Regions from separate parts of the Solwaraspora sp. WMMD791 genome, predicted to be linked through region 1. Evidence: riboswitches for the same ligand, from Rfam matches in the RefSeq annotation. Region 1 holds a riboswitch; each other region holds the start of a gene.
The links. Region 1 has a riboswitch for cyclic di-AMP ahead of O7623_RS11035 (hypothetical protein). Riboswitches for the same ligand answer to the same signal wherever they lie in the genome.
Positions count from the first base shown of each region.

Region 2: it holds a riboswitch for cyclic di-AMP, as region 1 does, so the genes downstream of both, O7623_RS20635 (C40 family peptidase) here and O7623_RS11035 (hypothetical protein) in region 1, are expected to answer to the same signal.
Region 3: it holds a riboswitch for cyclic di-AMP, as region 1 does, so the genes downstream of both, O7623_RS28580 (NlpC/P60 family protein) here and O7623_RS11035 (hypothetical protein) in region 1, are expected to answer to the same signal.
Region 4: it holds a riboswitch for cyclic di-AMP, as region 1 does, so the genes downstream of both, O7623_RS17710 (hypothetical protein) here and O7623_RS11035 (hypothetical protein) in region 1, are expected to answer to the same signal.

Region 1 is NZ_CP120737.1:2,509,833-2,512,028, forward strand. Features, by position in the region: gene O7623_RS11030 (cation diffusion facilitator family transporter) at 1-898, shown strand, start outside; cyclic di-AMP (ydaO/yuaA leader) riboswitch at 1,067-1,196, shown strand; gene O7623_RS11035 (hypothetical protein) at 1,269-2,196, shown strand, end outside.
Region 2 is NZ_CP120737.1:4,648,747-4,650,942, forward strand. Features, by position in the region: gene O7623_RS20630 (C40 family peptidase) at 1-910, shown strand, start outside; cyclic di-AMP (ydaO/yuaA leader) riboswitch at 1,166-1,308, shown strand; gene O7623_RS20635 (C40 family peptidase) at 1,314-2,196, shown strand, end outside.
Region 3 is NZ_CP120737.1:6,335,549-6,337,744, forward strand. Features, by position in the region: gene O7623_RS28575 (sigma-70 family RNA polymerase sigma factor) at 1-191, shown strand, start outside; gene O7623_RS28580 (NlpC/P60 family protein) at 336-1,298, opposite strand; cyclic di-AMP (ydaO/yuaA leader) riboswitch at 1,309-1,451, opposite strand; gene O7623_RS28585 (DUF6232 family protein) at 1,926-2,196, shown strand, end outside.
Region 4 is NZ_CP120737.1:3,979,389-3,981,584, forward strand. Features, by position in the region: gene O7623_RS17705 (TrkA family potassium uptake protein) at 163-900, opposite strand; cyclic di-AMP (ydaO/yuaA leader) riboswitch at 1,164-1,301, shown strand; gene O7623_RS17710 (hypothetical protein) at 1,304-2,196, shown strand, end outside.

The sequences.
Region 1 (2,196 bases):
ACACGATCACGGTGCGGGCACCGCCGGGCAGCGACACTACGGGCGGTTGTGGGTCGCGTTCGTCCTGCTGGCGGTCTTCATGGTCGTCGAGGCGGTGGCCGCGCTGCTCACCGGCTCCCTGGCACTGCTCTCCGACGCCGGACACATGTTCACCGACGTCCTCGGCATCGGCATGGCGCTGGCCGCGATCGCCGCCGCCCGCCGCGCGTCCGACGATCCGCAGCGCACCTTCGGCCTCTACCGACTCGAGGTGCTCGCCGCCCTGGCGAACGCGGTGCTGCTCGCCGGGGTCGCCGGCTACGTCATGGTCGAGGCGGTCCACCGGTTCGCCGACCCGGAACCGGTGCCCGCCGGCCCGATGCTGGTGGTGGCGGTGGCGGGACTGGTCGCCAACCTGGTCGCGTTCGGGCTGCTGCGCTCCGGCGCCAAAGAGAGTCTCAACGTCCGGGGCGCCTATCTGGAGGTGCTCGGCGATCTACTCGGCTCGGTCGGGGTGATCGTGGCGGCCCTCGTGATCGCCACCACCGGCTGGTGGTACGCCGACCCAGTGGTGGCCGTCGCCGTCGGAGCGTTGATCCTGCCCCGGACCTGGCGGCTGGCCCGCTCCGCGCTGCGGGTGCTGGTCCAGGCCGCACCGGAACACGTCGACGTGCCCCGGGTGCGGGCCCGGCTGGCCGCCGTACCGGGCGTGTGCGACGTGCACGACCTGCACGTCTGGACTCTCACCCCGGGGATGGAGGTGGCTTCGGCGCATCTGGCCACCGTGGCCGGTGCCGAGGTCGGCGGAGTGCTGCGCGACGCCCGGCAGGCACTGCACGAAGAGTTCGGGATCGACCACGCAACGCTGCAGGTCGAGCCACTGTCACCTGCGGACCCCTGCGGACCGGCGGACTGGTGATTAGCGGATGCTTAAGTTTCGTGACCTTCCCGCGACACAAACAACGATGATGTACCTTTATTTCCGATTTATCTAGACATAATATGGTCATCGATCTCGCGACAGATGGCGACCGGACCGGTAGCCTCAGCCTCGGTCTTCGTCCGGGCGGCGCCCCTCCGGCGCCCGCGAAGGCCGTCGCCTAATCGCCATACGGCGAGCCGGGGAACCATGTTCCTGGGGTGCATCCGCGTCAGCGGTAGGGATCTTCCGTCCCGAACCCGTCAGCTAACCCGGTCGGCGGCTGACGGAAGGAACCTGCACGGTGACGTACCCGCTCCCCGAACGGCCCCGGCGCGCGACGCCGGGGCGGAAGAACCGCTTTGCCCGCCTGGTGCCGCTGGCCGCGATCCTGATCGCCGTCACCGGAGCGCCGGTTGGTGCACCGGCGCCGGCCGGCGCCGCGCTACCCGCCTACGCTCCCGCCGACGCCGACGACGAAGGCGGCACCCCGAGCCTGCGCAAGGAGCTCGAGGCGGCCTCGCGCGGCTGGATCGACGCCAAGGCCGCGCTCGACAACTCCGGCAAGCGGCAGAAACAACTCACCGCGCGGCTGGCCGAGGTCGAGACCGAACTCGAGGTCCGCAACACCAACGTCGGCCACCTCGTCGACCGCGCCTACCGCAACGGCCGGCTCGGTCCGGTCTCGGCGCTGCTGAACAGCACCTCGCCGGAAGGATTCATCGACCGCGCCGCCGCGTTGAGCGCGGTGACCGCCAACGAGGAGAAGCAGCTGCGCGAGCTGTACCAGACCCGCGACCAGGTGACCCGGTCGAAGGCGGCCATCGAGAACGAGATCCGCGAGCAGCGCAAGCAGCTGACCATCATGGACCAGCGCAAGAAGCAGGCCGAACGGGCCCTGGCGGTGGCCGTCGCCGCCGAGGAGCAGGCCCGTGAGCAGGCCGAGCGCGAGGCGGCGAACAGTTCCGGCTCAGGTTCGTCCGGCTCAGGTTCGTCGGGATCGAGTTCGTCCGGATCCGGGTCGGCCAGCGCGTCGGCGACGCCGGCACCCCGCAACGCGAACGGCTCCTGGCCGAGCGAGTCCTGCAACGTCGACGACCCGACCACCTCCGGCTGCATCACCCCGCGTACGTTGCACGCGCTCAACCAGGCCAAGGCGGCCGGCTTCACCCGCTATGTCTCCTGCTTCCGCAACGGCGGCTCGGGTGAGCACCCGAAGGGCCGGGCGTGCGACTTCGCGGCCCAACCCAACGGCTTCGGCGGGGTGGCCAGCGGCGGGGACAAGACCTACGGCGACA
Region 2 (2,196 bases), 2.1 Mb from region 1:
GCCGGCTGCCCCGGCGGCCGCCCAACCCTCTCTGGCGGAGATCGAAGCCGAGCTGGACGCCCAGTGGCTGAAGTTGGAACCGGTGATCGAGCAGTACAACAAAGTTCGCAGCGAACTCAAGGCCAACCAGAAAAAGGCCGCCGAACTCGACAAGCGGATCGCGCCACTGTCGTTGCAGGCCAGTCTCGCCGCTGACGAGATCGGTGAGGTGGCCAACAGCTACTACCGCACCGGTCCGTCGAGCGAACTCAACGCGCTGCTGAAGACCGGTTCGCCGACCAGTCTCGCCGATCAACTGCTGGTACTGGACCGGATCTCGAAGCGGCGTCAGCAGCAGATCGCAGCGGTGGTCGAGACCCGGGACCGCTACCTTGCCGAGCGGCAGGCCCTCGACGAGTTGATCGCGCAGCAGAAGGCGCAGGACGAGGAGTTGGCCGAGAAGCGCAAGACGATCGACGCCGAGATCGACAGGCTGGAGCAGGCGCGGCTGGCCGCGTACCGGACCACCGGCTACTCGGGCGGTTCCGGAGCGTCCGGGCCATGCCCGGCCGAGTCGGTCGGCGGGGCGGCCGGGGTCGCGGTCGGTACGGCGTGCGCACAGATCGGCAAGCCGTACGTCTGGGGTGCCACCGGCCCGAACGCGTTCGACTGCTCAGGTCTGACGCAGTACGCGTGGGCGAGTGCGGGTGTCGGGCTCACCCACTTCACCGGCGCGCAGTGGAACCAGGGTCAGTCGGTCAGCCGGTCGGAGGCACGTCCAGGTGATCTTGTCTTCTTCTTTAGTGATCTGCGTCACGTCGGTCTATACATCGGTGGCGGCATGATGGTGCATGCGCCGCGCCCGGGACAACCCGTGCAAATGGAGAATATCGACAACATGCCGGTGGTCGGATTCAAGCGGGTCGGCTGAACGTGCAGGTCAACGTCGGTCGGTACGGTCCGAAAGTGCGGGGCGGTCGGCGATCATCGATCGTCCGGACCGGCACTTTCGGGCCGGCCCGGACCTCGTTCTTCGAACGCGTGAACGACGGCGGGTGATATACGAATAGCAATCGATCGAGTACGTTGAGAAATGAGTAGTCATCTCGCTTGCGTGACGAGAACGGCTCTCTCTACCCTTGGGGATCGTCGAGTCGGGAGGACGTCAACCAGCCCGGTTGACCTCGGCCTGACACCGCCAAATCGTCAGCGACACGGCGAGCCGGGGACCCACGGAACCGGGGTGAATCCACAGCGTCGTCTGTGGTAGGGCGTCTCCTTTCCGCCCGAACCCGTCAGCTAACCCGGTAGGCGGTCTGGGGAGAAGGAGTCCGGTGGCTACGACAGCCCCTCGGCGACCCGGATGGTCCGACCAGGACCACCTCCGGACGGTCCCGAACACCCATCGACGCGTCCTCCGCGCGGCAATCGCGGTCACCACCGGCGTCGGCATGCTGCTGACCGGCGCACCCGCACCCGCCCAGGCGCAGCAGACCGTGGCCGAGATCGAAGCGCAGATCGACGAGGTCTGGGCCGAACTGGAGCCCACCATCGAACGGCACAACGCCGTACGGCAGGACCTTGCTGCGAAAAAGAAGCAGGCCGATGCTCTGCAGAAGAAGATCCAGCCGCTGCAGGTCCAGATCGACCTCGCGATGGACCGGGTCAGCGAGTTCGCCGCCCGGTCGTACAAGGGCGGCAGCCCGTCGGCGTTCAGCGCGATCCTGACCAGCGGCAAGCCGACCCACCTCGCCGACCAGCTGGAACTGCTCGACCAGTTCGCCCGCCGGCAGGCCCGTGACGTCCAGGCCGTGGTCGACCTCAAGGAGCAGTACGCCGCGGAGAAGGCACCGCTGGACCAGCTGATCGTCGAGTTGACCAGCACCGAGGCGCAGCTGTCCGCGAAGGCCAAGGAGATCGACGCCGAGGTCGACCGGCTGCAGGAGCTGCGACTGCAGGCGTACGGATCGTCCACCAGCCTGGGCTCGCTGCGCCCGGCGCCCTGCCCGGCGACCTACCCGGGGGGAGCCGCCGGAAAGGCGGTCACCTTCGCCTGCGCGCAGATCGGCAAGCCGTACATCTGGGGGTCCGCCGGCCCGAGCGGTTACGACTGTTCCGGGTTGACCCTGGCCGCCTGGCGGCAGGGCGGCGTCTCACTGCCGCACAACGCGGCACGCCAGCGGCAGGTGACCAGGAACATCAGTCGTGACGAGCTGC
Region 3 (2,196 bases), 3.1 Mb from region 1:
TGAACCACCTCGACGACCGGTCCGCCGGCATCATGCGGGCCCGCTACGGGCTGGAGGACGGCCGGGAGCACTCGCTCACCGAGGTCGCCTCGCGGTTCTCGCTGTCCCGCGAACGCATCCGCCAGCTGGAGATCCAGGCCCTCGGCCGGCTGCGTGAGCTGGCCCGGGCCGAAGGGTTGCAGGCGGCGTGAGCCCGGACGGGCCTGATCACCCCGGCTGAGGCCACCTGCACCTCTGGCCGGTGCCAGTGCCCGTGACACCGACGACGGCCCCCGGCACGACGACGGCCCGGCATCCGGTTCCGGATGCCGGGCCGTCGTGTCGGTGCCGGTCGGTCAGCGCACCCGGCCGTACCCGTACGGTGCCATCATGTCCACGCTGGCCAGTTCGACGGTACGGCCGAACGTCGGTGCGTGGATGACCTTGCCGTCGCCGACGTACAGGCCGACGTGGGCGAGGTTGTTGTAGAACACCAGGTCGCCCGGGGCCAGGTCACCGCGGTTGATCTTCGCGACCCGGTCCCACTGCATGGCGGCGTTGTGCGGCAGGCTCTTGCCGGCGGCCCGCCAGGCCGCCAGGGTCAGGCCGGAGCAGTCGTAGCCGTTCGGCCCGCTGGACGCCCACACGTACGGCTTGCCGATGGCGCCGTACGCGAACTCGACCGCGACGCCGGCGGCACCGGCGACCGACGGGATCTCGCCGGAGTACGACGAGCCGGACTCGGTTGCCGCACCGTAGGCCTCCTCCCGCTTGTCCATCAGCTTGTCGATGTCGGCTTCGATGGACTTCTTACGGTCGGCGAGCTCTTTGACCTGGGCTTCCTGCTTGGCGAGCGCTGCCTGCAGCTTCTCCTGCTCGGCCAGGTACGTCACCTGGGTACTGGTGAAGTTGCTGAGCCGCTGCTGACGGTCCCGCGCGAGGTGGTCGAGGGTGCCCAGCCGGTCCAGGAAGCCGTCCGACGAGCCGCTGTCGAGCAGTGCGCTGGCGGTGCTCAGCCCGCCCGACTTGTAGGCGGTCACCGCGATCTGTCCGACCTCGATCTCCGCCCGGGCCAGCTCGTCCTGCAGCGGGCCGAGCTTGGTGTCGAGCTCCTCGACCGCCGCCCGGGTGGCCTTGGACTCCTCGGTGAGCCGGTTGTACGACTCGACGACCTTGGCCAGTTCCTCGGATTCCTTGTTGATCTGCTGCGTGAGTTCGCTGACCGAGGGCTGGGCGGAGACGGCGACGGCCGGAACCACCAGCCCGGCGGTCACGCTGGCCAGCACGAGGGTACGCAGCAGAATCCGCGCTGTTGACAAGAACGCAGAACCCTTCTTCCCACGCCGCCTACCGGGTTAGCTGACGGATTCGGGCGGGAAGGTGTCGCCCTACCGCGTGCGGGCACGCGGATTCACCCCAGACTTGCTCGGTGGGTCCCCGGGTCACCACCACGCGATCACCGCACAACTACTTTCAGTGATTGCTGGATGGCGATTCGGCGGCACCGGGCCGGCGTCACCGGGGTCGGTGACTGGTTACCGGACCAGCGGATCTAACCTAGCCGCAACGGTTGCTCGCGGAAAGCCTCACTCGTCGTGATCCGTGGCATCGGCAATGGTGAAGTGGTGCCAGTAGTCACTGTACGTAGCGTGTGGTGGCGCTGTGTCATTCAATGGTGGGGCGAGTGGGTTCGCGCGGTGGTCACGCGGTGACCTGGCGCGAGGTTTCGATCGACTGGGTGAAATGCTCCATAAGTCGCTCTACGCTGTTGCTGGTGGGCATCCACTAGGGTAAATAAGAACAAAAGTGTCGTATCGGAGTCCAGGAAGCGTCCTGCCGTACGTCAATCAGCTAGGTGGCAGAATGCGTATCTTCCATCGAGTAGCTCGCCGTTTGCACAATGGACGCGCAAGGTCAGTGCCGTACCCGACCTTCGGAGGCAGCCGATGCGTGCCACCCGCCGGACCCCGCCACTACGCGGATCCCCGACCGTTCGCCGGGTCGCCCGGCCGGGCGACCGCAGCAGCACCACGACACCGTTGATCCCCAGGACATCCAGCAGCCGGCCCCCCGCCCGTGGCGCGGCGCCCGGCGCCAGCAGCCCGGTGACCCGACCCGCCGCCGCCGGGCCGACCTTCTACCGCCAGCCCGGCATCTGCGTCACCGCCGACTGGTTCGTCGTCGCCGGGCGTCGGTTCGCGATCCGGGACCTCACCG
Region 4 (2,196 bases), 1.5 Mb from region 1:
GCACCACGCCACGCGTCGGTACAGTGTTCCGGGTGCACATCCATCAATGGAAGCGCTCCCATGGGAGGACTGTAGCCTGAGTCACGAGTTTGCGAAAGTCCAGAGCCTGATCAGCTCACGAAATGAAGGCGTGACGAGACGGTTACGCCCAGGATCCCAGGGTCAGCCGCCGAACCGCTGCACGTCCGCGGTCGACCCGGCGACGATCAGCAGCGCGTCCGGCGGGATCACCGAGTCCGGTACGGCGTACCGCAGGTGCTGGTCACGTTCCTTGATGCCGACGACGGTGATGCCGTACCGCTGCCGCAGCCGGGCCTGCGCCAGGGTCTGGCCCGCGCTCTCCACCGGCGCGCACACCTTCGCGATCGCGAAGCCGTCGTCGAACTCGATGAAGTCGAGCATCCGGCTGGCCAGCAGGTGCGCGACCCGGTCGCCCATGGTGGCCTCCGGGAAGATCACGTGGTGGGCACCGACCGAGGCGAGGATCCGGCCGTGCTTGGCGGTGATGGCCTTCGCCCAGATCTCCGGTACGCCGATCTCGGTCAACGCCACGACGGTCAGGATGCTGGCCTCGATGTCGGCACCGATGCCGACGACCGCGCACGGATAGTCGGCCACGCCGAGGTGTCGCAGGGACTGTTCGTCAGTAGGATCCGCCTCGACCGCTCGGGGCAGCCGGTCGGTCCAGCGCTGCACCAGGCGGGGATCGCCGTCGATGCCGAGCACCTGGTGACCGAGCCGGCACAGCGACAGCGCCACCTGGCCACCGAAGCGACCCAGGCCGATGACGGCCACGCTGTCGTCGGCGACGCCGTCGTCACCGTCGGCCACGCCGGCAGCGCTGCCGCCGACGTCGGCCAGGGACGGGTCGCCTGCCGCCAGGGACAGGTCGTCTGCCATCAGGGAATCAATCCAGAGGTGTTATTTCCTATTTTCAACTTCTGTCGTATTTTAGGCAGTTGTACCCCTCGGCCGCAGCTCTATCGACACAGCCGGCCACGACATGCCGTAGGCCCGCCGATGCAGAAAGTGGACATTACCCAAAGTCGTTGTCCAGTAACGGAATTCTCCCTGGTCAACGACGGTCGTCGAGGTGTTGTCGCCGGTCACCGATCCGGTAAGCTTGCCGGCGGTCTCCGCCAGGCGGCACCCACCGGTGCCGGCGGTGACCGCCGCCTAATCGTCCTTCGGGGTGAGCCGGGGAACCACGTTTCCACCGGGGTGAATCCGCGACGTCGCGGTAGGGATCGTTCCGTCCCGAACCCGTCAGCTAACTCGGTCGGCGGCCAAGGAAAGGAACAGGATGACCGCACCCCTATACCGGCGGGTTCCGTTCACCGCCGCACTGGCCGCCGTGACCACCTTGCTCGCCGGCCTGGTCGTCGCCACCCCGGCCGCCGCCCAGGACCCCTCGGACGAAGGTGCGCAGCCACTGCTCAGCGACGTCATCGAGTCGACCAGCCGAGGCTTCGTCGAAGCAAAGGCCGCCGTCGAGGAGTCACGCAAGCGGCAACTTCAGCTCAACCTCGAACTGGAGAAGGTGGAGGAACGACTGGAGGCGCTCACCCCGCAGATCGGCGAGGTCGCCTCCAATTCGTACCGTCTCGGCCGGATCACCCCGGTGATGGTGCTGCTCAACAGCGCCAGCCCGGACGATCTGCTGGACCGGGCCGAGGGCCTGGACATGATCGCCATGCACGACAACAAGCGGGTCCGCGAGCTCAACGAGGCCCGCGAACAGGCCGCCCGGGCCGTCGCGGCGATCGAGGCCGAGGTGACCCGTGAGGAACAGCAGCTCGAGGTGATGTCCCGTCAGAAGAAGGAGGCGGAGAAGGCCCTGCAACTGGTCGGCGCGGTCGCCACCAACGGGTTCGTCTCGGCCACCTCGCCGGTCGCCGCTCAGGCACCCCGCAACGCGAACGGTTCCTGGCCGTCCGAGTCGTGCAGCCTGGACGACCCCACCACGAGCGGCTGCATCACCCCTCGGACCATGCACGCGCTCAACGAGGCCAAGAAGGCCGGCTTCACCCGCTTCGTCTCCTGCTTCCGACCCGGTGGTCCGTTCGAGCACCCGAAGGGCCGGGCCTGCGACTTCTCCATGCAGTCCAGCGGATTCGGCGGCGACGCCACCGGCGACGCCCGGCTCTACGGCAACAACCTGACCGCGTTCCTGGTCCGCAACGCCGACAAACTCGG